3 regions of the Nonomuraea sp. NPDC005983 genome follow, and region 1 is predicted to be linked to each of the others. Evidence: riboswitches for the same ligand, from Rfam matches in the RefSeq annotation. Region 1 holds a riboswitch; each other region holds the start of a gene.

What was found. Region 1 has a riboswitch for thiamine pyrophosphate ahead of ABZ297_RS38025 (FAD-dependent oxidoreductase). Riboswitches for the same ligand answer to the same signal wherever they lie in the genome.
Region 2: it holds a riboswitch for thiamine pyrophosphate, as region 1 does, so the genes downstream of both, ABZ297_RS19905 (cytosine permease) here and ABZ297_RS38025 (FAD-dependent oxidoreductase) in region 1, are expected to answer to the same signal.
Region 3: it holds a riboswitch for thiamine pyrophosphate, as region 1 does, so the genes downstream of both, tenA (thiaminase II) here and ABZ297_RS38025 (FAD-dependent oxidoreductase) in region 1, are expected to answer to the same signal.

The regions. Positions count from the first base shown of each region.
Region 1 is NZ_JBEXUP010000138.1:4,992-15,030, reverse strand. It holds gene ABZ297_RS38055 (glycerate kinase) at 1-1,151, shown strand, start outside; gene allB (allantoinase AllB) at 1,217-2,539, shown strand; gene alc (allantoicase) at 2,631-3,575, shown strand; gene pknB (Stk1 family PASTA domain-containing Ser/Thr kinase) at 3,646-5,571, opposite strand; gene ABZ297_RS38035 (thiazole synthase) at 5,864-6,619, opposite strand; gene thiS (sulfur carrier protein ThiS) at 6,612-6,812, opposite strand; gene ABZ297_RS38025 (FAD-dependent oxidoreductase) at 6,809-8,098, opposite strand; TPP riboswitch at 8,088-8,204, opposite strand; gene ABZ297_RS38020 (FAD-dependent oxidoreductase) at 8,257-9,426, shown strand; gene ABZ297_RS38015 (Rv2175c family DNA-binding protein) at 9,457-9,831, shown strand; gene thiE (thiamine phosphate synthase) at 9,809-10,039, shown strand, end outside.
Region 2 is NZ_JBEXUP010000042.1:5,830-15,868, forward strand. It holds gene ABZ297_RS19860 (LCP family protein) at 1-999, shown strand, start outside; gene ABZ297_RS19865 (GPP34 family phosphoprotein) at 1,030-1,683, opposite strand; gene ABZ297_RS19870 (TenA family protein) at 1,707-2,312, shown strand; gene ABZ297_RS19875 (DNA-formamidopyrimidine glycosylase family protein) at 2,353-3,231, shown strand; gene ABZ297_RS19880 (rhodanese-like domain-containing protein) at 3,303-3,626, shown strand; gene ABZ297_RS19885 (GNAT family N-acetyltransferase) at 3,697-4,455, shown strand; gene ABZ297_RS19890 (hypothetical protein) at 4,612-5,601, opposite strand; gene ABZ297_RS19895 (hypothetical protein) at 6,073-6,369, shown strand; gene ABZ297_RS19900 (hypothetical protein) at 6,462-6,797, opposite strand; TPP riboswitch at 6,900-7,013, shown strand; gene ABZ297_RS19905 (cytosine permease) at 7,004-8,338, shown strand; gene ABZ297_RS19910 (methylated-DNA--[protein]-cysteine S-methyltransferase) at 8,304-8,876, opposite strand; gene ABZ297_RS19915 (PAS domain-containing sensor histidine kinase) at 8,963-10,039, shown strand, end outside.
Region 3 is NZ_JBEXUP010000068.1:8,839-18,877, reverse strand. It holds gene ABZ297_RS26925 (S8 family serine peptidase) at 268-3,489, opposite strand; TPP riboswitch at 3,659-3,754, shown strand; gene tenA (thiaminase II) at 3,744-4,424, shown strand; gene ABZ297_RS26915 (NAD(P)/FAD-dependent oxidoreductase) at 4,542-5,492, opposite strand; gene ABZ297_RS26910 (XRE family transcriptional regulator) at 5,573-6,181, shown strand; gene ABZ297_RS26905 (response regulator transcription factor) at 6,245-6,904, opposite strand; gene ABZ297_RS26900 (sensor histidine kinase) at 6,901-8,163, opposite strand; gene ABZ297_RS26895 (hypothetical protein) at 8,235-8,678, opposite strand; gene ABZ297_RS26890 (bifunctional 4-hydroxy-2-oxoglutarate aldolase/2-dehydro-3-deoxy-phosphogluconate aldolase) at 8,910-9,515, opposite strand; gene ABZ297_RS26885 (hypothetical protein) at 9,567-10,039, opposite strand, start outside; gene ABZ297_RS26880 (hypothetical protein) at 10,037-10,039, opposite strand, start outside.

The sequences.
Region 1 (10,039 bases):
CCCCCGACAAGTTCAAGGGTTCCCTCACGGCGGCCGAAGTGGCGTCCAGGGTGTCGGCGGGCCTCGGCGTCCCGACGGTCGAGCTGCCCGTCGCCGACGGCGGCGACGGCACCGTGGACGCGGTCGTGGCCTGCGGCTTCACCCGCGTCACCGTCGAGGTCACCGGCCCCACCGGCCTCCCCGTGCCGGCCTCCTACGCCTGGCGTCCTGCCGGCCCGTCCGACAGCCCGTCCGACAGCAGGGCGACCGCCGTCGTGGAGCTGGCCGAGGCGTCCGGGCTGCGCCGCCTGCCGGGGGGCCTCGAGCCGCTCACCGCCACGAGCCATGGCACCGGTCAGCTCATCGCCGACGCCGTCCGGCGGGGAGCCCAGCGGATCGTGCTGGGCCTGGGCGGCAGCGCCTCCACCGACGGGGGAGCGGGCATGGTCCAGGCACTGGGAGCCCGGCTGCTCGACGCCGACGGCGACGACCTCGGGCACGGCGGCGCCGAGCTTCGCCGCCTCGAGCGGATCGACCTGACCGGGTTCACCGATCTGTCCGGCGTCGAGGTCGTGGTGGCCAGCGACGTGGACAACCCGCTGCTCGGCCCGCACGGCGCGGCGGCCGTCTACGGCCCGCAGAAGGGGGCGACGCCGGAGGACGTCCAGGTCCTGGAGGCCGCCCTGTCGCGGTTCGCCGCCGTCGCCACGCAGACCCACGGGCTCCTCGGCGCGGTCGAGCACGACGACACCCCCCGCGCGATGGGCGTCGCCGGCGCCCCCGGCGCCGGGGCGGCGGGCGGCGTCGGCTTCGCCGCGCTGGCCTTCCTGCACGCGGAGATCCGCCCGGGCATCGACTACCTCCTCGACCTGCTCGGCTTCGGCGACCTCGTCGAAGACGCCCGCCTGGTGATCACCGGCGAGGGGTCGCTGGACGAGCAGACGCTGCGCGGCAAGGCTCCTGTCGGCGTCGCCCAGGCCGCCGCCAAGGCGGGGGTCCCGGTGGTGGCGGTCTGCGGGCGGCGCACGCTGTCCGACTCCGATCTCGCCGCCGCGGGCATCGAGGCCGCCTACGCCCTCACCGACCTGGAGCCGGACCCCGACCGGTGCATGGCGGAGGCCGGAGCCCTCCTGGAACGGCTGGCGGCCCGGATAGCCGCCGACCGGCTGTGAACCGGCGGGTGGTGCGGGGCGGCTGTCGAGGGTAATCACTGGTCGCGGGGAAGGGGAGGTGTCAGGTGAGCGGCACTGGTGAGGGGTACGACCTGGTGGTCCGGTCGCGCAGGACCGTCACGGCCGACGGGGAGCGGGCCGCGGCCGTCGCCGTGCGCGCGGGGAAGATCGTGGCGCTGCACGCGTACGCGGACGCCCTGGATGCGGCGGAGGACGTCGACCTGCGCGACCTCGCCCTGCTCCCCGGGCTGGTCGACACGCATGTGCACGTCAACGAGCCCGGACGGACCCACTGGGAGGGCTTCGCCTCGGCCACCAGGGCGGCCGCCGCGGGCGGGGTCACCACGATCCTCGACATGCCGCTGAACTCGATCCCGCCCACCGTCAGCGTGGAGGCGCTGGACGTCAAGCTGCGGGCCGCCGAGGGGCGCTGTCACGTGGACGTCGGATTCTGGGGCGGCGCGATCCCCGGGAACGTCAAGGAGCTCAGGGCGCTGCACGACCGCGGGGTCCACGGCTTCAAGTGCTTCCTGTCGCCCTCCGGGGTGGACGAGTTCCCCGCGCTCACCCTGGCGGAGGCGCGGCAGGCGATGGAGGAGATCGCCGGGTTCGGCGGCCTCATGGTGGTCCACGCCGAGGACCCGGCGCTCCTCGGCGAGCCAGCCGGCCCGACATATCCGGAATTTCTGGAATCGCGGCCGGGTGAGTCGGAGCGCAGCGCGGTCGAGCAGGTGGTCCTGCTCGCCAGGGAGACCGGGGCCAGGGTGCACATCCTGCACGTCTCCAGCGCCGACTGCCTGGACGTGCTGGAAGCCGCCCAGGCCGACGGGCTCCCCGTGACCGCCGAGACCTGCCCCCACTATCTGGCGCTGACCGCCGAGCAGGTGCCCGACGGCGACACCGGTTACAAGTGCTGCCCGCCCATCCGCCCGGCCGCCAACCGCGACCGCCTCTGGGACGGCCTGGCCAGGGGCGTCCTGAGCTGCGTGGTCTCCGACCACTCGCCCTCGACGGCCGATCTCAAGGTGCCGGACTTCGCCGCTGCCTGGGGTGGCATCTCCTCCCTGCAACTCGGGTTGCCGATCATCTGGACGGAGGCGTCCCGCAGGGGGTTCGGCCTGGACGCGGTGGTCCGCTGGATGTCCACCCATCCGGCGGCGATCGCTGAAATATCCGGAAAAGGTGCGATAAAGCCGGGCAACGACGCCGATCTGGTGGCCTTCGACCCGTCCGCCGACAACACCGTCGACGCCCACCGGCTCCACCACAAGAACCCCGTCACGCCCTACCACGGGCGCACTCTCAAGGGCGCCGTCCACACCACCTGGCTACGAGGCAGCCCCACCGGCGCCGTCCCGCACGGCGCCCTCCTGCTCCGAGACCACTGACCGGCGCCGTCCCCGCACGACGCCTTCCTGCTCCGAGACCGCCGGCCGACGCCGTCCCGCACGGCGCGCCTTCCCGATGGGAGAGCATCGGATGCCACGCTTCACCGACCTGCCCGACCTGGCGCTCCGCACGTTCGGCGGGTCGGTCGTCGCCGCCAGCGACGAGTCCTTCGCGGAGAAGGAGAACCTGATCCGTCCCGGACGTCCCGCGTTCCGGGCGGAGACGTTCGGGCACAAGGGGCAGGTCTACGACGGATGGGAGACCCGGCGTCGCCGCGAGCCTGGCCACGACTGGGCGATCGTCCGGCTCGGGCTGCCGGGCGTGGTGCGCGGGGTGGTCATCGACACGGCCTGGTTCAAGGGCAACTACCCGCCACACGCCTCGGTCGAGGCCGCCGAGGTCGGGGGCCATCCGTCGCCCGCCGAGCTGGGAGCCGCCCGCTGGACGGAGATCGTCCCGAGGAGCGGCCTGGAAGGTGACGCCGAGCACCACTTCGACGTGGCCGACAGCGCCCGGTACACCCACATCCGGCTGAACATGTATCCCGACGGGGGGATCGCCCGGTTGCGAGTGCACGGCGAGGTCCGTCAGGACCTGTCCGTCTACGACGGCCTCAGCCTGGACCTGGCCGCGCTGCAGAACGGCGGGCTCGTCACCGCCTGCTCCAACGCGTTCTACTCCTCGCCCAACAACGCCCTCGCCCCCGGGCTGGCCCGCCACCAGGCGGAGGGCTGGGAGACCGCGCGCCGCCGCGAGGAGGGCAACGAGTGGCTGGTCATCCGCCTGGCCGGGCGCGGGCTCGTCACGCTGGCCGAGATCGACACCACGAACCTGCTGTTCAACGCCCCCGGCTGGCTGTCGATGACGGGCCTCGACGGCGACCAGGAGACCGAACTGCTTCCCCGGACCCGGCTCCAGCCCGACACCCCGCACCGCTTCCGGCTCGCCCCCGCAGGCCCCGTGACGCACGTCCGAGTCGACATCTACCCGGACGGCGGCCTGGCCAGAGTGCGCCTACACGGCCACCTGGCCTGAGCCCGCGCGCCCGGCCTGGGCTGGAGGGTGCACAGGTGTCCGCGCCGCCTCCCTGCCGCCTCCCTGCCGGTCACTGCCAGAGGAACACCTGGGCGCCGGCGGGGCGTTCGCTGTTCGGGGTCGGGCGCTGGAAGTGGACCACGCCGTCGCCCACCAGCTTGCGCACCTGCACCTTGAAGCCGAGCTGCTCCAACTCGCGCTTGGCGTCGTTGACGTTCTTGCCCATCACCGCGGGCACCAGCCGGACGTCCTGGTCGTCGCGGCCCTCGTTGTCGCCGCGGGTCCAGTAGTCCCAGAAGTCGGTCTGGCAGCGAGCCACGGTGATCATCGCGGCCGCTCCCCGGTTGACCTCAGCCTTGGCCTTCGGCGACTGGGCGATGACCGTGCAGGGCTCGGCGTCGTCGTCGACCTCGTTGACCTGCACCTGGAAGCCCTGCTGCCCCAGGTAGGCGGCGGCCTCGTCCTTCGGCATGCCGCCGACGTCGGGCATCACCATGCCCGCGCTGACGTAGATGTTGACCCGGGTGCCTTCCTTGACCCTCTCGCCGACCTGCGGCGAGGTCCGGATCACCTTGTCGCGCTCGATCTGCTGGTCCGCCAGCCGCTTGACCTGGCCCACGGTCAGCCCCGCGTTGGCGACGGCGATGCGGGCGTCGGCCGCGGACATGCCCTCGACCTTCGGCACCACGATCCGCTTGGGGCCGAGCGAGGGCACCAGCGTGATCACCGCGCCGCTCTCGACCTCCTGCTTGGCGACCGGGTCGGTGCTCAGCACCAGGCCCTCGGCGATCTTCTCGTCGTACTGGCCCTCGGCCTCGCGCACCTGGAAGCCGAGCCCGGTGACGTTCTGCTTGGCCGCCGCCAGGTTCTTGCCGACCAGGTCGGGGACGGCGACGTAGGCGGTCTGGGAGAAGTACCAGCCCGTCAGCGCCACCGCCACCACCATCACGCCGGCGAGCACCACCAGGAACCAGTTCGGCCTGAACCCGGAGCTCTTACGCGGCTCGGGCGGCGGCGCGACCTCGGTGCGCGGTTGGATCAGCGTGTGCGCCGGCGCCACCGGCGGCCTGGTCTGAGGAGGGTGGGAGTGCGCCCCGGAGTGGACGCCCGAGTGCGCGCCCGAGTGCGACAGCGGCGGGTTCGTCAGCCTGGGCAGCATCCGGTGCGCGTCGACGGCCGCCACCAGCATCGCCGTCGCGTCGGCCGGACGGTCCTGCGGCTCGCGGGCCGTGGCGTGCGTCACCAGCGTGTCGATCAGCGGCGGCACCTCGGGCAGCAGCGACGACGGCGGCGGGACCGTGTCGTGGACGTGCCGGTAGGCCACCGACATCGGTGTCTCGCCGTCGTACGGCTGCTGGCCCGTGACCAGCTCGAACAGCATGATGCCCGCGGCGTAGACGTCGCTGCGCACGTCGGCGCCGCCGGTCGTCACCTGCTCGGGCGACATGTAGCCGATCGTGCCGATCATCACGCCTGTGCGGGTCTGGTTGGTGGCCTCGATCGCCCTCGCCAGACCGAAGTCCACGACCTTGACGCGGCCGTCGCCGGTCAGCAGGACGTTCTCCGGCTTCACGTCGCGATGGACCATCCCGGCCTGGTGCGCGGCCCCCAGCGCGGCGAGCACCGGGATCATGATCTCCAGCGCCTCGCGGGCGGGCAGCCTGCCGCGCTCGCGCAGGATGTCGCGGAGCGTCTTGCCCGGCACGTACTCCATCGACAGGTAGACGACGTCGCCGTCGGTGCCCTGGTCGAAGACGTGCACCACGTTGGGGTGCGAGAGGCTGGCGACGGACTTCGCCTCGCCGATGAAGCGCCGCACGAACGCGGGGTCCGCGGCCAGCGAGCCGTGCATGACCTTCAGCGCGACCGTACGATCAAGCCGTATGTCCAGCGCGAGGTAGACGGTCGCCATCCCGCCCCTGGCGATGCGGGACTCGATGCGGTAGCGCCCATCGATAAGTCGCCCGACCAAGGGGTCCGCCGTCGTCGTGTCCACCCCGCTGAGTTTACGGGCGTTTCGCTACTGGCAGGGCCTGACCACCCGAAACCGATGCCGAGCCGTGCCCCTTGGAACGCGCCCACCACGAAGGGAGCGGGACATAACGATCCGTCCACCGCACCAACATCACCACACCCCGCCGAACGGACCCATGCGCGGGAACGAACGCCCGGCCGGCGACGGGGTGACACCCCTCTCCGGGAGAGGAGCGCAAGGTGGTTCCGAGCGGGACGCCCCCTCCTGCCGGCGGGGCCGGAGGGGGCCAGGGGCAGGGGCGTTGGTGCGGGGTTCAGGGCGTGGTCGGGGAGGACGCCTCGGCGTAGCGGCGGCGGGGGATGCGGCCTGCCTGGTGGGCGAGCCGCCCGGCCTGGACGGCCGCCTTCATGGCCGCCGCCATCAGGTCGGGCCGCTGCGCCCTGGTGACCGCCGTCGCCAGGAGGACGGCGTCGCAGCCCAGCTCCATCGCCAGCGCCGCGTCGCTCGCCGTCCCGATGCCCGCATCGAGGATCACCGGCACCGAGGCGGCCTCCACGATCAGCTCGATGTTGTGCGGGTTGCGGATGCCGAGCCCGGACCCGATGGGCGCGCCGAGCGGCATCACGGCCGCGCAGCCCGCCTGCTCCAGCCGCCGGGCGAGCGCGGGGTCGTCGCCGATGTACGGCAGCACCACGAAGCCCTCGGACACGAGCCGCTCCGCCGCGTCGAACGTCTCGATCGGGTCGGGCAGCAGTGTCCGCTCGTCGGCGATGACTTCCAGCTTGACCCAGTCGGTGCCGAGCGCCTCGCGCGCCAGCCGGGCCGTCAGCACCGCCTCCCCGGCCGTGAAGCAGCCCGCCGTGTTCGGCAGCACCCTGATGCCGCGCTCGCGCAGCACGTCCAGGACGGAGCCGCGGGCCGACGGGTCCAGCCGCCGCATGGCGACCGTGGTCAGCTCGGTGCCGGACGCGACCAGCGCCTGGTCGAGCACCTCCAGCGAGGGCGCGCCGCCCGTCCCCATGATCAGCCGGGACGAGAACTTCTCCCCGCCGATGATCAGGTCATCCACCTTGCACCGCCGTGAGCACCTCGACGGTGTCGCGGTCGCTGAGCGCCGTCGTCTCCCAGGTGCTCCGCGTCACCACCTCGCCGTTCACCGCGACCGCCACGCCGGTGGTGGCGGTCGTCAGGGTCTGGACGGCCTGCGCCACGGTGATGCCGTCGGGCACCTCCTGGGCGGCCCCGTTGATCGTCACATTCATGAAATATCCCGATATCTCAGGGGTGAGCAGAGCTGCGCCAGCTCGCTCTCCTCGCCTTGCAGCATGGCCGCGGTGAGCGGAGCGAGCAGCACCCCGCCGCGGTGGTGGCCGGTGGCCAGATGCAGCCCCGGCGTCGCGCTCGGCCCGATCAGCGGCACGTTGTCAGGCGTGCCGGGACGCAGCCCGGCCACCATCTCGGCCACCTCCAGCTCGGTGACGCCGGGCACCAGCTCGCGGGCGTCGCGCAGCAGCTCGTACACGCCGCCCGCCGTCACCCGCCGGTCGAACCCGAGCTCCTCCTGCGTGGCCCCCACGACCAGCTCGCCGTCGCCCCGCGGCACCAGGTACACAGACGCGCCGTGCACGGTGCCGCGCACGCACCGCCCGAGCAGCGGCTGGGGGGACCGCAGCCGCATGATCTGCCCCTTGACCGGCCGGACGGGCACCTCGGCCAGCTCGGCGCTCCACGCCCCCGCCGCCAGGACGACCCGCTCCGCCCGGATCTCCCCAGGCACGTCGCCGCCTCCCGGGATCTCCGCAGGGACGCCGTGGCCGGGCCCGATCGCCGTGGGCACACCGTGGCCAGGCGTGGTCTCCGGCGGGCCGGGCGGGGCCAGCCGCACGCCTGTGACCGCACCGCCCTCGCGGATCAGCTCGGTGACGCGCGCCCGCACGAGGGGCACGCCCCGCCGCTCCAACGCGACGAGCAGCGCGGCGGTCACGCGGCGCGGGTCCACCCACGCGTCGCCGGGGGCCAGCACGCCGCCACGGACGGACGGCGCCAGCATCGGCTCCAGACGGCGGCACTCGCGCCCGGTGAGCCGCTCGACCGGCAGCCCCAGCTTCTCCATGAACGTGGCCAGCTCGTCGAGCGCGGCCAGGTCGTCAGCCCCGAACGCCACGTCGAGAGTCCCGTCGGAGCGGAGATCCAGCCCGCCGGCCTCGGCAGTGGGGAGCGCGGAGGAGCCGAGCACCCCGGCACGGGGGCCGGGCCCGCCTTCGGCGCAGGGCCCCGGGGCGGGGCGGGCGAGGCCGGTGGTCGGGAGGCCGGCGTCGGCGATGAGGTCGGCGGCGAAGGACGGCCACCTGCGCAGAGCCGCCATCCCCAGGCGGAGCAGTGGCTCCTCGGTGTAGGTGACCTCGCTGACCGGCGCCAGCATGCCCGCCGCCGCGTGCGACGCGCCCGAGGCCGGAGCCGGGTCGACGACGGTCACCGGGCGGCCGGCGCGGGCCAGGCGCCAGGCCACCGACAGCCCGATGATCCCGCCACCCACCACGACCTGCATGTCCGCTCCCTTCGCCGGCATGATCCGGATCAGGTGTCTTGCGGTCGAAGGCCCGGTCAAGCCTTCCTCTCAGCCCGGTAACGGCCGGACTCCCGCGCGTCTTACGTCTTCAGCCTAAGGCCTCGGGGCCACGCGCCGGCACGGGCCCCGTTATGGTCATGAACGTGAGACATGTCGTGGTGGTGGGAGCGGGGCTGGCCGGGCTCCGCAGCGTCGAGGCGCTGCGCGGACGCGGGTTCGACGGCAGGATCACTCTGATCGGTCAGGAGCGGCATCGCCCCTACGACCGTCCGCCGCTGTCCAAGGCGGTGCTGCTCGGAACCGCCGACTCCAGCTTCGTCGACGCCGACCTCGACGCCCTGGGAGTGGACTTCTGGCCGGGCGTCTCGGCCAAGGCGCTGCGCGAGGGCGTCGTGGAGACCACCGAGGGCGAGCTGGGCTACGACCACCTCGTCATCGCCACCGGAGCCGACCCGATCACGCTGCCCGGAGACGGGCCGCAACACGTCCTGCGGACCCTCGACGACGCGCTCGAACTGCGCGCCAGGCTCGTCCGGGGAGCGCGGGTGGCGGTCATCGGCGCGGGCTGGATCGGCGCCGAGGTGGCGACGGCGGCCCGCCGCGCCGGCTGCGCGGTCACCGTGATCGAGGCCGGGCCCACCCCGCTCGTCCACGCCGTCGGCGCCGAGATCGGCGCCCGCACCCAGCCCTGGTACGAGGGCATCGACCTGCGGCTCGAGACGATGGTGGCGTCCGTCGACGAGGGCGGCGTCGAGCTGGTCGGCGGCGAGTTCGTCGACGCGCACGTGGTGGTCACCGGCATCGGGGTGCGCCCGGCGGTCGAGTGGCTCGCCGGCGCCGACCTCGACCTGCACAACGGCGTCGTCACCGACGAGCGCCTGCGCACGTCCATGCCGGGCGTGCTCGCGGTGGGCGACTGCGCGGCGTGGTGGTCGCGCCGCTACGGGACGAGGCTGCGGGTCGAGCACTGGGACACCGCGCTCAACGCCCCCGAGGTGGCCGCGGCCACCATCCTGGGCGAGGAGGCGGTGTACGACCCGGTTCCGTACTTCTGGTCGGAGCAGTTCGGGCACATGGTGCAGTACGCCGGGCACCATCCGGCGGGCGAGCGCCTGCTCTACCGGGGCGAGGCAGGCGGCAAGTGGTCGGCCTGCTGGCTCACCGCCGACGACACCCTCGCCGCGGTGCTCGCCGTCGACCGCCCCCGGGACCTCGTCCAGGGGCGCAGGATCATCGAGGGCGGCCACCGCCTCGACGCGGAACGCCTGGTAGATCCAGATGTCGCCCTACGGGATTGTGTTGTTTGAGCATGGGTGCCATGTGGTAGTTGTGGGTTCGTGACGCTTTCTGTTGCACAGATCGACCGGGAGACCGAACAGCTCATCGACGAGTGGCTCACTCTCCCCCAAGTTGCCCAACGCCTGGACCTGTCCATGGGGCGGGCCAAGCAGCTCTTGAAGGACCACAAGCTCCTCGGCGTGAGGCGTGGTAGCGGCGGGCCTCAGGTGCCCGCGGTGTTCATTGATGGAAAGGACGTGACGAAGGGCCTGTCTGGCACGCTGACCGTGCTGCAGGACGCCGGATACGACGACGTCGAATCGCTGCGCTGGCTCTTCACACCAGACGAATCACTGCCCGGTTCGCCCATCGAGGCGATCAGGGCCGGACGTCATACCGAGGTCAAGCGGCGTGCCCAAGCCCTCGCTTTCTGACGCGCGGCTCTACCTCTGCACCGACGGCCGCCGTGATCGCGGCGACCTCGCACAGTTCCTCGACGCGGTGCTGGCCGGTGGCGTCGACATCGTCCAACTGCGGGAGAAGGGGCTGGAGGCGCGCGAGGAGCTCGCGCTCCTGGAGGTGTTCCGCGACGCCTGCGACCGGCACGGCCGGCTGCTGGCGGTCAACGACCGGGCCGACATC
Region 2 (10,039 bases), on a different contig from region 1:
TCCTCGCAGGGGCCCTCGCAGGGGCCCAGACCGCCGCGCGGGCGGGTGAAGGGCCGCACCATCCTGAAGATCATCGCGGGTGTGGTGGCGGTGCTGCTGGTCGCGAGCGTCGGCCTGTTCTTCTGGATCAACTCCAAGTTGACCGGGATCGAGGGCGTCCTCGAGGACTACCCCGGCCGCATCGCCGACACCCCCGGCACCAACTGGCTGCTCGTCGGCTCCGACAGCCGCAAGGGCCTGTCGGCGGCCGACCGCAGGAAGCTGGCCACCGGCAAGGCCGCCGGCCAGCGCACCGACTCGATGATGCTGCTCCACATCCCGGCGGGCAGCGACAAGCCGACCCTGGTCAGCCTGCCGCGCGACTCGGCTGTCACGATCCCCGGCAAGGGGCGCAACAAGCTCAACGCCGCCTACGCCCTCGGCGGGCCCAAGCTGCTGGTGCAGACCGTCGAGAGCGTCACGGGCGTCCGGATCGACGACTACATGGAGATCGGCTTCGCCGGGTTCGTCGGCATCGTCGACGCGGTCGGCGGCGTGGAGATCGACGTCCGGGCCGCCGTCGACGACCCCAAGGCCGGGCTCAAGCTCAAGAAGGGCAAGCAGGTGCTGAACGGCGCCCAGGCCCTCGGCTACGTCCGCACCCGCAAGGGCGGGGCGCTGCCCGACTTCGAGCGGACCAAGCGGCAGCGGCAGTTCCTCGGCGCGGTCGTGAAGAAGGCGGCCAGCCCGGGTGTCCTGATCAACCCCTTCACCTCGATCCCCCTGGCGTTGAGCGCCACCGAGGCGGTCACCGTCGACGACGGCACGACCGCGTTCGACATGCTCTCGCTGGGCCTGGCCATGGGCGACAGCCCGGTGACCACGGTGGTGCCGTTCGGCGGCAACGAGATCGCGGGCGGCGGCAGCGCGGTCAAGTGGGACAGGGAGAAGGCACTCGCCCTGTTCAACGCCCTCAAGGAGGACCGGCCGGTGCCGAAGGACATCATCGACGGCAACTGACGCGGCGGCCTGGGGCGGTGGCCTGGCCGGTCAGCCGCTGGAGGCGGCGGCGCCGATCGCGGCCGAGGTGACGGCGATCATGGCGGCCGAGTTGATGGCCGCGATGGTCTTGGCCACCGCGTCGGCCGCCCAGGCGCCCTCGGCGATCTCCTTGACGCGCTCCTTGCTCGCCTCCGGGAACGCCTTGCGGTCGAGCTTGGCAGCGTGCGCGATCGCGATGAGCACGGCGGTGCGCGCGTCGGGGTCCGCGCCCGCCAGCGCACTCGACACCCGCTCCCTGACCTCGGCCTCGACGCTCCCGTCGGCCTCCGGCCAGCGGGTGGTGGGGAAGATGCCGAGCACCTTGCCGCGCTCCTCCGCCAGCACGCCCGCGTCGGCGAGTCTGGTCAGCAGCCGCCTGCGGAGCTTGGTGGAGTACAGCTTCTGTACCCACCACGCGGGCCTGCGCTCCTTGCCGTCGGCGGCCATCCGGGCCAGCGCGGCGTCGAGCTCGTCGTCGCCGAGCGGGGTGGGGTCCGTGACGGAGAGCTTCTTGTCGGTCAGCTGGATCCGGTCGTTGACCGCCAGTTCCGCCAGGATCGCCCCGCCGAGCGCGGGATCGAGCTGAGCGGAGCCGATGAGCTGCTTGCCGTCGTCCTCGCTGTAGGCCAGCAGGAGCAGTTCCTCCGCGATCGTCACACCCATACCTCGACACTAGCCTGCCGTCCATGGATATCTCCGAGAGGTTGCACGCGATCGGACGCCCGCTGCTGGAGGCGCAGCTCGCGCATCCCACGGTGGTGGGGATCGGGCGGGGGGATCTGCCGGAGCCGGTGTTCCGGTCGTGGCTGGAGCAGGACTACTTGTTCCTGCACGACTACGTGCGGGTGTTCGCCCGGCTGGCCTGGCAGGCGCCCGACGCGCACCTGGGTGACCTGGTCGATCTGGCGCACACCACCTTCCACGACGAGCTGGACCTGCACAGGTCGCTGTCTGCCCGGTTCGGGGCCGATCTGGACGGCGCCGCCAAGGGGCCCGCGTGCGCGGCGTACACGTCCTTCCTGCTGGAGGCGGCGGCCTCGTACGGGGAGGGGCTGGCCGCGCTCTATCCCTGCATGTGGGGGTATTCGATGCTCGGCAGGAAACTGGCGGAGAACCCGCCCACCGAGCCGCGCTACCGGGCCTGGGTCGACACCTACGCCGATCCGGGGTTCGCGGCCCTTGCCGCCCGGATCGCCGAGATGATCGACGAGGCCGGCCCCGACCCGGCGCGGGCGGAGGCGCTGTTCACCGAGGGCATGGCGCACGAGCTGGCGTTCTGGGACGTGCCCTGACAGTCCACAGGCTGTGGACGACGCCACGTACCCTGGTGGCATGCCGGAGCTTCCCGAAGTGGAATCGCTCACCGGGTTCCTGCGCGAGCAGGCGGTGGGCCGCACCATCCTGGGCGTGGACGTGGTCGCGATCCAGGCGCTCAAGACGTTCGACCCGCCGGTCACCGCGCTCGGCGGGCTGACCGTCACGGGCGTGTCGAGGCACGGCAAGTTCCTCGACCTCGACTGCGACGGGGTGCACCTGGTGATCCACCTGGCCCGCGCGGGGTGGCTGCGCTGGCGCGAGGACCTGTCGGGGGCGAAGCCGGTCCGTCCGGGCAAGGGGCCGCTCGCGGTCAGGGTGCGGCTGGCCCCCGACGACGAGGGTCGTGCGCCGGGCTTCGAGCTGACCGAGGCGGGGACGCAGAAGCGCCTAGCCGTCTATGTCACGAAAAATCCGGATGAGGTGCCCGGCATCGCCGCCCTCGGCCCCGACCCGCTCGACGAGTCCTTCACCCCGGCGGCGCTCAAGAGCATCGTCAGCGGCAACCGCACCCAGATCAAGGGCCTGCTGCGCGACCAGAAGGTCATCGCGGGCATCGGCAACGCCTACTCCGACGAGGTGCTGCACGCCGCCAGGATGTCGCCGTTCAAGATCGCGTCCACGCTGACCGACGCGCAGATCGCCGACCTGCACGAGGCCATCGTCACCACGCTGCGCGAGGCGGTCGAGCGGGCGCACGGGCTGGCGGCCAAGGACCTCAAGGCCGAGAAGAAGTCCGGCCTGCGCGTGCACAACCGCACCGGCCAGCCGTGCGACGTCTGCGGCGACACGATCCGCGAGGTCTCCTTCGCCGACTCGTCGCTGCAGTACTGCCCCACCTGCCAGACGGGCGGCAAGCCCCTGGCCGACCGCCGGCTGTCGCGGCTGCTCAAGTAGCGCAGGTTGGAGCACCGTCCGATTGCCGCAGTCCGTCCCGTTCACCACGCGCGACACGCGATGATGGAGATATGACGGTTCCCGAGATCGCAGCGCGCGACGTCCCCGCCGACGGCTTCCTGCTGGACGTGCGCGAACAGGAGGAGTGGGTGGCAGGGCACGCTCCCGAGGCGGTGCACATCCCGATGACGCAGATCCAGGGGCGGGTCGAGGAGGTCCCCGCCGACCAGACCGTCTACGTGGTCTGCCGGGTCGGCGGCAGGTCGCAGCAGGTGGCCGCGTGGCTCAACCACCTCGGCCGCGACGCGGTCAACGTCGGCGGCGGCATGCAGTCGTGGGAGGGCGCGCGGCGTCCCATGGTCAGCGAGACCGGCCAGCCCCCGTTCGTGGCCTGAAAGCCACTGGTAGCGGCCTCGGTCTGAAATCCGGTTGCCCGGCGCCGGTTTCCGGTGCTGGAGTGGGCCGGTGAATCGAGACGAGGTGCTGGCGGCCTTCGACCGCCAGGTGCGGGCAGGGCAGGGCGAGCGGGCGGGCGGCGTGGTCCGCGAGGCCGCCGAGGGCGGCTGGAACGGCGTGCTCTGGTCTGATCTGGACGAATCCACCGCCGACACGGCGATAGCTGAGCAGGTGCGGCATTTCACCTCGCTGAACCGCGCGTTCGAGTGGAAGCTGTACGCCCACGACCGCCCGGCCGACCTGGCCGACCGCCTGCTGACGGCCGGCTTCACGGCGGAGCCGGAGGAGTCCCTGATGGTCGCCCGGGTCGGCGATGTGCCCACGGACGCCCGGCCGCCCGAGGGCGTGCACCTGCGTCCCGTCGAGGACGAGGCCGGGGTGGATCTGCTGATGGAGGCCCACGACCGGGCGTTCGGCGAGTCGGCCCCAGGGCTCAGGGAGGAACTGCTCGCCCGGCTCGCCGAGCGGCCGGAGTCCCTCGCGGCGGTCGTCGCGATGGCCGGTGACGTGCCGGTGAGCGGGGCCAGGATCGAGTTGCAACCCGGCGTCGACTTCGCCGGGCTCTGGGGTGGTGGCACCGTGGCGGCCTGGCGCGGGCGGGGCGTCTACCGGGCGCTGATCGCGTACCGTGCCCGCATCGCGGCCGAGCGCGGCTACCGCTACCTGCAGGTCGACGCGTCCAGCGAGAGCCGTCCGATCCTGCTGCGGCTCGGGTTCGCGCAGCTGACCACCACGACCCCGTACATGTACCGGCCTCTGGTGTCCTGAAGATCTTGGTCGCCCTTTCAGATCAAGGAGCGGCGTGGGCCGGCCTTCCGCTTCGACAAGACCCCGGACAGCTACCTCGCCGGGCTCCACCTGCGAGGCGCCATCCTCTGGATGCGAAGCCTCCGACCCACCTAAGATCCAAACTCCGGACACGGCCTAACGGCGGACGTGGAGGGAGGGTTTCTCGTCGTCGCCGCAGCCCGCCCTCCCGGCCAGCAGGAGACGGGAGGGGGCGGGGGCACGAGTGATCGTGAAGCCGTCACCGCAGACCCCGCCGGCGACGCCGCGGTAGTCGCGGGTCCATCGTCGTCCGTTGTAGCGCAGCAACGTGACCCGCGTGGCTTCATCGTCGCCGCCGTACTCGACACCGGCCACCCACACGTCGTCAGCGGCGAAGGCGGTGACGCTCTGCAGCGTCACCTTCCACCGGGGCAGCTTGATCTTCTTCCAGGAGGTTCCATTCCAGTGCAGGACCAGCGGTCCGCCCGGACCGTCCTGGTCGCAGGCCCACCGGGTGCCGGTCTCGCCCACCGCCCACACGTCGGACGGGCCGTTCTGCCAGATATGCCGCAACGAGCCGCGTCCCAGCCAGGGCAGCCTCATCTGCGTCGGCGCGCCACCGGGGGACGCGCTGTGCCAGATCGCCGGGTGCGAGTCCGTGCATCGGCCGCTGGACGACATGCCCGCGATCCAGATGTGCCCCGCTCCGGCGTCCACGGCGTTGAACCTGCCTCCACGCCGATACTCCCGCCTGCTGAAACGCCTGCCGTTCCAGGTCAACAGGGTGGGCGAGCTGATCTCACCGGCGGACTCCAGGCCGCGCAGCCCGATCAGAGCCGCTCGCCGGCCGTCCACGGCGACGTCGGTCAGTCGGTCGGTCAGCCAATGATCCTTGCGGTCTTTGAAGGACGTGTGCAGGTCCCAGGCGTCTTTGAAGGGCGTGTGTATCTCCCAGTTTCGGCCGTCCCAGCGCAAGGCCAAGGGGAACCGTTTGAGATCCGGGCCGTCTTCACCCATGGCATCGACGCTGCCGACGACCCAGGCGTTGCCGGAGTCGTCGGCGTCCACTGCTCTCAACTCCGAGCTGAGCGCGCCGGAGATGCGACCCCAGATGTTCTGCTCGGCTCGCCATCGCAGGCCGTCCATGCGCACCAGAACTCCCCGGGGAGACTCGTCCTCCGCGCCGGCGTGATGACCGACCGCCCAGGCCGTGTCTGGACCCGTCGCCGCCACATCGTTCAGAGCGGTGGCGTACTGCTCACCGTCCGGCTCCACCGACTGCCATTCAGGCGTCGAAACCGGAGAGGCCGTCGGGGACGACTGCGGTGCCGCGCTCGACGCGGACGTCTTCGGTCGGCCCGCTGAAGCCGGCGGGCCGGCCACCGGTGATGGTTCGGCCGTGCACGCCGCCAGCCCGAGCACGCAAGCGATCACTACCGTTCGGCTACGCGTGATCTTCATGCTGACGGATTGTGGCAGAGCATCAGCTTTCTGGGCGGCGGGGCAATAGGGCCCACAGGGCCGGGAGCGATCGAGGACCGGGGGAGGGCCCAGCAGCGAACTATGGTGGATGGAGAGAGCGCATCAAGCCGAATCGGAGTTCCGGAGGAGGCTGCGATGAGGGAGCACTTCGTCTGGGTGACGACGCGCCGCATCAAACCGGGCATGTTGGAGGAGTTCGAAAGGGCATGGCGCCCGAGCCCGTACCCGCAGGGTCTGCGCCACGCCTATGCGTACTGGTCCGAGGACGAGCAGGAGATCACCGGGGTGTCGCTGTGGGACACCAAGGAAGCGTGCGACTCCTGGCGGACCTCCGAGGCCGAGACGCGTCGACGTGAGGCCATGGCCCCTTATGTCGTCGCGGAGCGGGAAGGCTTCTACCGCGGCCGCGAGCTCGCCGTCCCCGTGCGGTAGCCGCGGTGCGAGCGGTTCCGTTCGAACCGCCGTAGCGGGGAGTCAGCGGCCGAGGCGACGCCGTGTGGTCGGCGTGAAAGGCCGGGTAGGGCTCACCGGGTAGACCCGGGCACGCCATCGCGGTCTGCCCATGCCCGGAGTCCTTCACGGTGCGGCCGGTCGACGCCTCGGCCCAGGCGTACACGCATCTCCCGGGGGGCCACCGCCAACATCGGCCCCCAGTGACGTCCGCCCTTGCCCGCCGTATACCTGCGGTAGGACGTCTTCCCCTTCTCCTTGAGATCGGTGGCGAGCAGGATGGCACCGGTCGCCCGCGGGGAAACCTTGATCACGCCCCAGGCCGCCTTGCATGTGCGCGACCACATGAGCGTGACGTCGCCGACGTCCTCCTTGTTGACGTAGGTGAGCAAGTCCCCTGTCTTGATCACGCGGGAGGAGCGGGCGCAGGGGAGTAGCCGGGGGTGGGGTAGTTGAATGCGGGCGAATGGTGCATCATTGGGGCGCGAGCTGGGGTGATCGCAGCTCGTTACACGTCCAACCGCGGGAGCTCGGGGCTATCGGGCTGAGAGGGCGACTGGAAGCCGTCGCCGACCGCATGAACCTGTCCGGGTAATGCCGGCGTAGGGAGTGTGCGATGACGCATGGCGTCAACGAAGTTCCGCTGACCCTCGACGAGGCTCCCCCGAAGACCCTCGGCGTGCTCGACCAGGGCGCGCTCTGGGCCAACCTCGGGGTCAGCCTCCTCGGCTTCTCCGGCGCGCTGTTTCTGCTCGACCCGCTCCAGGGCACGCCGCTCAGCCTCACCGCGGCGCTCGTGGCGGCGCTCGTCGGCAGCCTGATCGGCACGGCCATGGTGGGCCTGGCGGCGGTGCCGGGCACGCAGACGGGGCGTCCCGCGATGGTGCTGCTCCGCGGCCTGTTCGGGACGCGGATCTCCTACGTCCCGACTGTGCTGAACATCGTCCAGATGCTCGGCTGGGGGGCGTTCGAGCTGTGGGTGATCGCCAAGGCGGCTACGGCGATCTTCGGGACCTCCGTGCCCTACCAGGTGTGGGTGATCGCCGCGGGCGTGCTGACCACCGCGCTGACGATCTGGCCGCTCGGCGCGATCAGGCTGCTGCGCAGGTACGTCACGGCCGGCGTGATCGTGGCGCTGGTCTGGTTCGCCGTGGTCTTCCTGAGCAAGGCGCAGCCGCAGACCGGCGGGTCCTGGACGGCCTTCGCCCCCGCCGTCGACTACGTGATCGCGCTGTCGGTCTCGTGGGTGCCGATGGCGGCCGACTTCGCCAGGCACTCCCGCTCCAGCCGCGCCGCGTTCACCGGCGTGGTCGGCGGCTACACCCTGGCCCAGGTGGCCTGCCTCGGCCTCGGTGTCTACGCGGTGGCCATCGCCGGGGCCGGCGCGGTCTTCCAGGACAGCACCGCCGTCTTCGAGCCGTTCATCGCGGCGCCGCTCGGCGCGCTGTTCTTCGGCATCCTGGTGCTGCGCGAGACCGACCAGTCCTTCGCCAACGTCTACTCGACCACCGTCTCCCTGCAGAACCTCATGCCCAGGGTGGACCGGCGGATCTTCTCCACCGCCATCGGCGTGATCACGGTCGTCATCGCCCTGATCGTGGACGTGACCTCGTACGGGGCGTTCCTCGGCGTGATCGGCGCGGTCTTCGTGCCGATGTTCGCGGTGCTCGCCGTCGACTACTTCCTGCTCGGCGGCTCGACCTGGTGGAACACCGCCGAGGACGCTCCCGCGCGGTGGTCCATGGTGCTGCCCTGGGCGCTCGGCTTCGTCGCCTACTGGCTGACCACCTCGACCCCCACCCTGAAGGCCTGGGACGCGTTCTGGGCGTCGGCCCGCGAGGCCATCGGCTTCACCAGGCAGCCTTGGATGAACGGGGCGCTCGGCGCGGCGGTGGTGGCCGCGCTCGTGACGCTGCTCATCGGGCTACTGAGGCGCGCCTCTCGACGTTGAGCAGGTGCTGCTTGGCGGCCACGCCCCCCGCGTAGTCGCCGAGCCCGCCGTCGGCGTGCACGACCCGGTGGCACGGCACGATCACGCAGACGGGGTTGGCCCCGACCGCGTTGCCGACCGCGCGCAGCGCGCGCGGCCTGCCGATGCGCTCGCCGATCTCCTCCAGGGTCGTGGTCGTGCCGTACGGCACCGCCATCGTCTTCTGCAGCACCGTACGCGCGAAGGGCGTGGCGAGCGCCAGATCGACCGGCGTGGCGAAGGTGCGCAGCCGGCCCGAGAAGTACGCGTCGAGCTCCCTGCGTACCGGGTCGAGCCTGCCGGGATCGGGGCCGACGAACGTACCGACGTGCCGGATGATCTGCTCGAACACCCGGTTCTCCGGCTCGAAGCTGCACGCCGCGAGGCCCTTGCCCGTCACGGCCAGCACCAGCCTGCCGACGGCTCCGTCGTAGGTGCCGAATGCGATGTCGGGCGGCGCCTCTCCGCGATATGTGGAGGAGGTAACCCGCAACAGGGCATCGAGGTCATTGCTCGACATACCCTCACCCTCCTCGGAAAGCCGTGACCGCAGCGTATCGGACGGATCGCCCGTCGGCGGCACGACGCCACAGGCACTATGGAGGTGTGGGGGACTACAGGGCCAGTAGTGACCAGGAAACAGCAAGTGCGGTACTCGCCAGTTCGCCCAACGCGGTGGTCGCGCTCGACAGGGACCAGACCGTCCTCGTCTGGAACCTCGCCGCGGAGCGGCTCTTCGGCTGGACCGCCGAGGAGGTGCTCGGCCGCAGAGTGCCGATCGTCCCGGGCGAGCTGACGGCGGAGCACAACGCGGTGCTCGAACGCGTGCGGACGGGCGGGCAGGTGTCGCTGCGCACCAAACGGGTACGCAGCGACGGCACCGTGCTCGACCTGCGGGTCGACATCAGCGCGCTGCGGCAGGGCAGCTCGGTGGCGGGGTACGTGTGCGTCCACCACCTGGCCGAGGCCGACGAGGCCGCCGGGCAGCGCATGGCCCGCCGCGCCCGGCTGGTGCGCAGGCTCACGGACGTGGTGGGCGACATCAACGCCGAGCTGGAGTTGCCGGCGGTCCTCGACCGCATCTCCGCCAGCCTGACCGAGCTGACCGGCGCCGACGCGGGCGGCTTCGTGCTCATCGAGGGCGACCTGCTCCGGCTGGTCAGCACGTACCAGCTACCCGACTCGATCAGAGGCACCGTCACGGACCTGCACACGAGCCTGGTCGGCAAGCTTTTACGTACGGGCAAGACCGTCATGCTGGAGTCGCAGGGGCTCGACGAGCTGGTGTGGGCCGAGCTGAGCGGCCTGCACACGATCGCGCTCGGCCTGGCGGCCGTCGGCGGCCGCCCCTACGGGGCGCTGTACGCGCTGTTCGCCAGGCGCAAACCGGGCCATGTGGAGCTGGAACTGCTGGAGCTGCTCGCCGGGCACGCGGGTATCGCCGTCGGCAATGCGATGGCCTACCAGGACGCGGTCCGCCAGCGCGCGCACGAGCGGGCGATCTTCGACGCCAGCGCCGACGGCATCGCCGTGCTCGACGGCGCCGGGCGGGTGCTGCGCTGGAACCCCGCCGCGGCCGAGATCACCGCCATGCCCGCCGACTCCGTGATCGGCGGGCACCCGCCCTTCCCCGTGCCGGACCCGGGCGAGAAGCTGACCTTCCAGCTCGACACCGGCCGCTGG
Region 3 (10,039 bases), on a different contig from region 1:
GCACGCCGCGACCTGCCAGCCTCTCGAGCGGGGATTCGCCCGGGATGCACCGCTACGAGCCGCCGCGCACCCCACGCGGCCTGCCGTTAACGAAGCTGTCGTGAAGTACAACCTCACCGTCTCCGGAGGCATCGGTGTTCACGCCCGCCCCTGACGAGCAGTTCCGCACTCGGCTCTGACCGGGAACGTTCACCTGACCTCACCACAAGGACACATCGGCCCTACTTGCGGCGGGGGTGCCGCCACGCGCGGCACCCCCGCACGGATTCAGCGCACGCGGAAGGCGCGCTCCACGGTCTGGCTGACCGAGGTGCCCGCCGTGTCACGCGCCGTGAGGCGGAGCGACGCGAACTCCCCCTGCCGCGGAAGGACCGGAACAATCGCCTTCCAGGTGTCCTTGCCAGTGGGCACGACCACGGCCCGGATCCACGAGGCGCCGTCGCGCGACACCTCGACGCCGACGTGGGACAGCGGCCGGGTCGCCCCGGTCATGCGCTCCAGCCGCAGGGGCAGCGCGAGCACCCCGGGCCTGGTCGCGTTGTCCAGGTCGAGCTCGGGGTAGGCGCGCAGCACGAACAGCGGCACGGGACCGGCACCCGACGAGGTGAACGACCACTCCGTCCTGACCTTGGCGGACAGCTCGCTGGCCTCGGGGTCGACCGTGCCGTCCAGGACGAGCTGGAAACGCCCGGAACCGGACTCGACGGGGAAGGTCACCGTACCGGGCAGCTTGTTGGCCGTCCCCACGACCTGGCCGTCACGCAGGAGCGTCGTGGTGCCGCTGCCGTAGTCGCTGCTCACGGCGGAGCGACCGGGACGGGGTGGGTACCACAGCGGCATGCGCGTGAGCGTGAAGGCCTTGTCGTTCCTGGTCACGGTGGCGGTGCTCGGCAGGGCCGGGCCCACAACGCCCGTGTTCCACCACTCCTTCTCGGTACGGCCGGCCCGGTAGGAGTCGGCCTCGGCGTACTCGTCGGTCTGGTGGAGACGCCCGTTCGGCATGGTCTCGATGGAGCGCCGCCACGGTATGCCTGGCGTGAAGTACCAGGTCGGCGTGGCCGGCAACGACACGACCGCCTGGCTCCACGAGGTGTAGGACCCGGCGGGGCCGTCGGTGACGGGTGCCGCGCCGAACGCGCCCGTGGCGTCGGCCCGAAGGGTGGCCATGTGCGCTCGTACGGTGCCCAGCTCGCGATCACGCACCTTCAACGCTCCCGGCACGGATCCCTCCCTGCGCAGCAGCAGGTTGTACTGGTAGGGCGTGTCGGTGAACCTGCCGTCGGCGCGCAGGGCCGCCAGCTGGGTGAACGTCTCGAAGCGGAACCCGGGCGCCTTTCCCTCAGTGGGCGACACGCGGAAACGCAGCGGATCAGGCGAGACGTTCCGCGGCAGCGAGAAGCGGTCGAGGGAGAACCGCGCCCCCCACTGCTGGCCGTCCTTGCGGTCCTGGATGAAGGTGAAGGTCTCCCCGGCCGTCCTGGCGTCGGCGTGGTCGGTCGCCACGTTCAGCAGCCGCGCGTCGCGGGCGTCGAAGACGAGCTCCCGGTCCGCCTTGACCTCCAGGCCGGGGACCGGCACCACGCTCACCTCCACGTGACCGTCGGGGAACGCGGTCCGCAGGACGGCATAGGCCAGGTAGCGGCCCGCGGGCACGCGGACGGGCCCCTCGCTGTCGCCGTGGTTGACGCCGATGCTGATGGGGTCGCCGCCGTTTTCCGGCATGAGCGTCATCGGCATGTAGTCGTCCGGGCGGTCGGGGACCGTACCGAGCTGGTCGATCATCTTCACGTGCAGGTCGTAGCTCTCCGCCTCGGTGGAGAGGTTGACCAGGGTGGAGGCGGTGACGCCGCCGCCCGTCGCGGTGATGCGGCCGGGGAAGGCGCCGGGGCTGGACGACTTCACCTGCGCGGTGACGGTGACCGCCGCGGTACCGTTCGCGGGCACGGTCACCTGCGTGGCGCCCAGCTTGAACACGCCCTCGGGCGCGTCCAGAGCGAGGTCGAGCGTGACCGGCGCGGTGCCGGAGTTGCGGTAGGTGAGGGTCCGCTCGATGGGTTTGTCCTCGTACGGCCAGCGCAGGTGCCCGAAGGACAGCGTGCCGGCGTCGGCGGTGACGGTCTGCTTGACGGCCTTGGCGACGTCCACCCGCCCGGCGCCGTTCTCGGTGAGTGGCCCACCCGGCTTGACCGAGCCGACCAGGGTCGCCTTGAGCTGCTGCCACGTCCAGTCGGGGTGCTGCTGGGCCAGGATGGCGGCGGCGCCGGCGACGTGCGGGGTGGCCATCGACGTGCCCGAGTACGCGATGTAGCCGGTCGTGCCGGCTCGGGCGGCGGTGATGTCCACGCCGGGGGCGGTCAGGTCGGGCTTGATCGCGAAGTCCGCCACGCGGGGGCCTCGGCTGGAGAAGCTCGCGAGCTTGTCCTCGGAGTCCACCGCGCCCACCGTGAGCGCCGAGTCGGCGCTGCCCGGGCTGCCGAGCGTGCTCGCGCCCGGGCCGTCGTTGCCCGCCGCGATCACGAAGAGCACACCGCTGCTGGCGGAGATGCGCTCGACGGCCTGCTCCAGCGGGTCGAGACCGGGCTCGTCCGGGTGGCCGAGGCTCAGGTTGACGATCTTGGCGCCCTGCTGGGCGGCCCACTCCATGCCGGCGATGATGCCGGAGGCGCTGCCGCTGCCGCGGTCGTTCAGCACCTTGCCGCTGAGCAGCCGGGCCCCGGGCGCGACACCCTTGCGCGCGGGCGTCCCTGCGACGCCCTGACCGGCGATCGTGGCGGCCACATGGGTGCCGTGGCCATTCCGGTCCACGGCGTCCTGGCTGTCGGTGAAGTTCCGCGCGGCCTCCACCCGGCCGGCGAGGTCGGGGTGCTTGTCGTCGACGCCGGTGTCCAGCACAGCCACCTTGACACCCTCGCCGGTGAACCCGGCCTGCCAGGCCTCGGGCGCGCCGATCTGCGGAACGCTGCGGTCGAGCGAGGCCTTGACGGGCGCGTCCAGCCACACCTTCGCCACCGAGCTGTCCTGGTCGAGCTGCGTCCACACGGCCCGCTCGCGCGGAGCGGTGGCCGCCACGGCGTTGATCGAGGCCAGCGTACGGGCGCCGGACAGGGCGGTCATGGGCGCGGCCCCGTCCCGATACTGCACGATCAGCGGCAGCCCTTTGACCGAGGCGTCATCCAGCCCATCCGCGATCAACCGGGGAACCTGGAACAGGTGGCGATCCAGCACACCCCTGGCCACGTCGCCGGCGACGTCCAGCGGGATGAGCGTCCAGTCGTCCTTGGTGCCCTCCGTGACGTACCGGACATCCTTCCTGCCGGGACCCGCCTCGAAGTCGACACGGTCACCGTCCACGGTCACGCGGTCCCCGGTGATCAGCGTCACGCTCTTGGCGGCGGCCGCGTCGGGCGGTGGGGTGTCCGCAACGGCCGGCGGGACGGCGACCAGGGGGATCGCCAGCGCAGCTACCGCGATCAGCGTTCTGGCTAACATCGTCGTTTCCTCCTCATATAGCAGGAGGAGTCAACCAGGGGGCACTTCGCGCGATCAAGCAACCTGGGTGGCGCCATCGGTCATGGCACATCTACGACACGGCGCCCGAGCATAGAACCTCAATTCAACTTGAGGTCAACCGTGGCCTGTCTGATCCTCTGCTACTGTCGATCGCGACGCGGGGTGCCCGGAGAGCCGGGCTGAGATCACACCCGTAGAACCTGATCTAGTTCGTACTAGCGAAGGGACGTCGCATGTTCTGCGAGGAGATCTGGGCGCGCACGGCCAAACTGCTCGACGCGATCCACAGCCATCCGTTCAACGCCGCCCTCGGCGACGGCACCCTCGACAGGGACCGTTTCGCGTTCTACATCGTCCAGGACGGCCGCTACCTGGTGGCGTACGCCAAGGTGCTCGCGACGGCCTCGGTGCGCGCCACCGACCCCGCCGACGCCACGTTCTTCGCCGGCAGCGCGCACACGGCGCTCGCCGTCGAGCGCGCCCTGCACACCGGCTACCTCGAGGAGTTCGGGCTGAAGGCCGACGAGGTGGCGGGCGTCGCCACCTCGCCGACCTGCCTGGCCTACTCGTCGTTCCTTCAGGCCACGGCGCTCGCCGCGCCCCTGCCCGTGCTCGCCGCCGCGGTCCTGCCGTGCTTCTGGGTGTACCAGGACGTCGGCGCGGCGCTGCTGGAACGCACGGCGGGCACGAGCGACCATCCGTACCAGGCGTGGATCGCCACCTACTCCGACGCGAACTTCGCCGCCTCGGTGCAGCAGGCCAAAGCGATCGTCGACCGGCTGGCCGCCTCCGCCGACCCCGCGACACGCCAGGCCATGGCGGAGGCGTTCTGCCGGGCGACCGAGTACGAGTGGATGTTCTGGGACAGCGCGTGGCGGCTCGAAACCTGGCCCACCGCGCGCTGGCTCGGGTGACTCCGCCGCGATGAGCTCCACGGCGCGCGTTCCGGGAGTGGTCCCCTGGCCGGGGATCTTCCTCGTGCCGAAGAGAACATCAGCAGGGACAGGGCGAGTGATCGGATAGCTCGGCCATCAGCGCGGGTCCGCCGCGAGGTAGTCCTCGACGTCCCGCGCGACCTCCTCCTCGACCAGGTCGTTGTTGACGGCTATCGCGGCCGCCGACCCCATGCCGGCCGCGGTGACCACCTGAGCCCGCGGATTGACGACGTTGCCCGCCGCCCACACCCCCGGCACGCTGGTGCGGCCCGAGGGGTCGGTGCGCACCCAGCCGTTCTCGTCTCGCTCGCAGCCGAGGCCGGTCAGCAGGGCGTCGCGGGGCACCATGTGCGGGAAGACGAACACCGCGCTGCGCGGCACCTCCTGGCCGTCGGCCAGTTCCACCCCGCGCAACCGGTCGCCGTCGACCATCAGCCGCTTGACCTCGCCGTCGACGACGCGGACCCCGCGGGCGGCCAGCCGCTCGCGCTCCTCGCCGGTCAGGTCGAGAGCGTGCGGGAAGAAGACGATGTCGGCCGACCACTGCTGCAGCAGCAGCGCTTGGTGCACCGCGCCCGGGTGGGTGCCGAGCACGCCGATCGGCTCGTCGCGGACCTCGTAGCCGTGGCAGTACGGGCAGTGCAGCAGGTCCCTGCCCCACCGCTCCCGCACGCCGGGGAGCTCGGGCAACTCGTCGCGCAGCCCGGTGGCCACCAGGATGCGGCGGGCCCTGAGCACCGGGCCCCCGGCCAGGTGCACGTGGAAGCCGTCGCTGTGGTCGTCGATGTGATCCACCCGGCCGTCGATCAACCGTACGCCGTACCCGGCCACCTCGGCCCGGCCCACCTCCAGCAGGGACGCCGGAGGCATCCCGTCGCGGGACAGGAAGCCCTGCATGTGCGCGGCCGGGGCGTTGCGCGGCTCCCCGGTGTCCACCACCGCCACCCGGCGGCGGGCCCTGGCCAGCACCAGAGCGGCGTTCAGCCCGGCCGCACCGGCGCCGGCCACCATCACGTCGTACATCATGTCGTTCGTCGTCTCGCTCATGGCCCCCAGCCTGCGACCTTCGGCCCGCTGACGGCAATCCTTGTTGCCGTTTCCGGGACAAGTGCGGTGCAATGGGAGATGTGGAGCACTCACCAGCCATCGCCCAGGCGCTCGCCGAGGTCGGCCCCCGCCTCAAACGCCTGCGCACCCTGCGCGGCGTCACCCTGGCCGCCCTGGCCGAGGCCACCGGCATCTCCAAGAGCACGCTGTCGCGGCTGGAGTCCGGCCAGCGCCGCCCCAGCCTGGAACTCCTGCTCCCCATCGCCCAGGCCCACCAGGTTCCCCTGGACGAGCTGGTCGGCGCCCCCGAAGTCGGCGATCCCCGCGTCCGCCTCACGCCCAGGAGGGTGAACGGCAACGTCGTGCTGCCCCTGACGCGGCAGCCCGGCCCGCTGCAGACCTTCAAGATGGTCATCCCGGCCGGCCGGAACACCCCCGAGCCCTGCACCCACGAGGGCTACGAATGGCTCTACGTCCTCTCCGGACACCTGCGTCTGATCCTGGCCGACCGCGACCTGATGCTGGGCCCGGGGGAGGCCGCCGAGTTCGACACCCGCCTGCCGCACTGGTTCGGCAGCACCGGCGACGGCCCCGTCGAAGTCCTCAGCCTCTTCGGGCGGCAGGGGGAGCGCATCCACGTCCGCGCCGCCCCCCGCTCCCGCCGCGACCAGCTCCAGGACGGACCGTAGGGCCCGCAGCTACCTGCGGCTACGTCTGGCGTCCGCGCTGGTTGAGCGCGGAAGGCGAGGGCGTCAGCGCTGTTCCGGTGTTCGCGGGACGAGCAGCCCCCGGTTGAACGCCTCGGTGACGGCGGCGGCGCGGTCGTTCACCCCGAGCTTGGCGTAGATGTTCAGCAGGTGAGACTTGATGGTGGCCTCGGTGATGAACAGCTTGGCCGCCGCCTCGCGGTTCGTGGCCCCGGCCGCCACCAGTTGGAGGACCTCGACCTCACGCTGGCTGAGCGGCCCCGGGGCAGAGGCGCGTACGCGGCTCATCAGCCGGGCTGCCACCGAGGGGGCGAGCACCGACTCACCTCGGGCCGCGGCCCGGACCGCCCGCAGCAGCTCGTCGCGGGAAGCGTCCTTGAGGAGGTAGCCGGAGGCGCCGGCCTCGATCGCGGGGAGCACGTGGCTGTCGGTGTCATACGTCGTCAGCACCAGCACGCGGGCGTCACTTCCGCGCTCGGTGAGCTGCCTTGTCGCACTCACTCCGTCCACGCCGGGCATCTGCAGGTCCATCAGGATCACGTCCGGCTCCAGGGCCTCGGCCAGCCGAACCGCCTCGGCTCCGTCGGAGGCCTCTCCGAGCACCTCGAACTCCGGGTCGCGCGCGAACATGCTGCTCAAACCGTCCCTGACCACTGGATGGTCGTCCACGATCAGCAGCCTGATCGCGGTGCCGGGGCGGTTCACGCGCACACCCCCGCCCGCTCGGCGGGGACGCGGGCCGAGATCCCCGTACCGATGCCCGGCTCCGACTCGATCTGCAGTGTCCCCGACAGGCCCTCGATCCGCTGTCGCATCGCGACCAGGCCGAACCCGCCGTGGTCGGCACGCAGAGCACCGGCGGCATCGTCTCCGAGCCTGGCCGGATCGAAGCCGTCGCCGTCATCGCGCACGTCCAGGGCCACCTCATGGTCCATGTATGACAGTGTCACCCCCACCCGGGTCGCCCGCGCATGCTTGGCCACGTTGGCCAGCGCCTCCTGCGCGGTCCTGAGCAGCGTGACCTCAGCCTCCGGCAGCAGCGGCCGCGCCGTGCCGGTCGTCGTGACCTGGACCGGGATCTCGTGCAGGGCCGACCAACGCTCGGCCACGCCCGCCACCGCCTCGCTCAAGCGCGCCGACTGCAGCGGTTCGGGACGCAGCGCGTGCACCGATCGCCGCGCCTCCGCCAGACTCTCCCTCGCCAGCGTGGTCGCGGCCTCGATGTGCCTGCGCCATCCGGCCGGATCCTCGCCGGTGTGCGCGGCCGCGCGCAGCTGGCTGACAATGCCGGTGAGCCCCTGCGCGAGGGTGTCGTGGATCTCTCGCGCCATGCGCTGCCGCTCGTCATGCACGCCTGCCTCCCTCGCCTGCGCCAGCAGCTGCTCGTGCAGGGCCGCGTTCTCCGCCAGCGTCGCCGCCAGCCTGCGGTTGGCCTCGCGCACCTCTTGGAGCGCCCGCTCGCGCTCATCGTTCTGCAGGGCGCTGCGCCGGGCGAACCAGGCGAAGCCGCACATCGGGACGATGTTCGCGACCACGACGGCGGCGTACGCCACCAGGCCGATCCAGGTGGTCTTGTCGATGCCGTACGCCTGCGCCGTGCCCGACACCAGCGCCACCGCGGCGACGCCGGCCACCTCCCACGGCCAGCGCAGGACCCTGAAAGCGTAGACGTACCCCGCTGGCGTGAAGAACCCGAACCACGGGTTCCTGATCACCAGGACAGACATGATCACGATCAGCACGGTGAAGAACACCGCCATCACGGGCGGACGCTCGCGCCAGGCGGGATGCAGCGTGAAGACCCACAACATCCACGCCGCGGCCAGCGCGCACAGGGCCAGATCGATGAGCGGGGACTCGCCCTGCGATCGCTTGCTGGCCACCGTGACACCGATCAGGATCGCCAGCAACGCGTACGGCCCGACGGTCACCAGCGCAGACCAGCGCGGCACCGGACTGCTCATCCGCGCCCTCCTCCATGGCTCCCGCTCCCAGCTGTTGCTCCCAGCTGTCCATCCAGCCGCGACCAACAGTTCTACCTGATGGCGAACAGCGAGCGTAGGTGACTGCCGTTCGCGATCACGACGACGCCCACCAGGAGCACCCCGCAAACGCCCTGTTCGATCCTCATCCACATTGGCAGAAATCCCGGGATCGAGACCAGGATCGCGATGGCCACCACCATGACGCCCGAGGCGATCCGCAACCGCAGATACGCGCGGCGGCGGCCACGGGCGGTGCCGACGACGAAGGCGAGCATCAGGACGGAGGTGATGGCGACGATCCCGCCGCGTATCCAGACCGTGTCGTTCACCAGCCCAGGATCACGGCGGAGCAGGTAGACGGCCACGAGCGTGAGCACGCTGAGGGCGACGTAGCCGCTCACCAGCAGCTTCATGGTGCGAAACGTCATCAGGCTGCGCGGCTGGTTCAGCGCTTCGGCGGAGATCACGGCAGGGCGTGAGCTGCGGTTGTTCATGGAGACCCGCTCCTCTCTGGACAGCCTCCAGCGTCGCAACACCACGGCAGACCTCGCATCGACCATTCACCTGGAACCACGGCTGAACCGGCGGACCAACCGGATGGCTGAGCCGGTCAGCCGATCGGCTGACCGGCTGACCGGCTGACCGGCTGACCGGAGTAGCCGCTGCCCTTCCTGTCGTGGCGCGCGGCAGAGCCGGGGGAGGGGATCAGGCGTAGCGGGCCGGCGTCACCTTGCGATCACCTCTCGGAGCTGATCCAGGGCGTCCGGATCGTTCAGCGCGGACCCCACGGCGACTCCCCGGCACCCGGCGGCGAGGAACGCGGCCGCGTTGGAGGCGTCGATCCCACCGGTCGCGACGAACCGGACGCCTGGGAACGGCGCGAGCTGCGCGCGGATCCAGCCCGCGCCCAGCTGCCTGGCGGGGAAGGCCTTGAGCCAGGTGAAGCCGTGGGCGAGGGCCGTCGCGATCTCCGTGGACGTGGCCACCCCCGGCAGGTGCGGCAGCCCCGCCCGCTGCGACTCCGCGACCACCTCCGGGTGGAAGCCCGGCGCGACCGTGAACCGGACGCCCAGCTCACGGACCGCCTTCAGCTGGGACGCCGTCGTCACCGTCCCCGCTCCGACGCTCTTGCCGCGCCGCTCCGCCACCTCCAGCGCCGCCCGCAGGGACGGCAGCGCGTCCGGCGTCTGCACGGGCACCTCGATCAGCTCGACCCCGAACTCCCACGCCCGCTCGCACATCTCCACGGTCGCCCCGGGATCGAGGTTGCGGAAGATGCCGAGAATCGGGTTGCGGTCGAGGTGGCTGCCGAAGAACTCATCGGCGTCCATGTGCGTCTCCTCCCCAGCCAAGGGCCTTCGAAATCTCGTACGCGGCGCTGCTCACCGCGCGTTCCGCAGCGGTTCGGGCGTGTGGGCGTTCTCGGCGGGTTCCTTCACGCGGGCGCGGGTCAGGGTGGTCAGCAGCAGGAGCAGCGCGCTCTGGGCGAGCATGCCGGGCGCCAGCGGCGGCGCGGCGCCGACCGACTTGCTGACGGCGTACCACCAGCGGGTCAGCGGGGAGAGAGTCTCCCACGTGGCGGCGTAGCGCTGGTCGAGCAGGCCCGCGTCGTAGTTGGCCGACACGTGGGCGTAGACGCCGAACATCGCCACCAGCAGCACGGCCAGCGCGAGCGCCCGCACCGCTTTCGGGGATCCGCCTGCGGCGAGCACCACCAGCGCGAGCGCGAGCAGGGCCAGCGCTCCCCAGGGGATCAACTGCTCCACCGTCTGCCAGTGGCGTTCGGCGGCGAGTTCCAACGCGGCGCCCATGACGCTGAGGAGGACCAGGGCCAGAAGCCCTCGGCGTAGCGTCA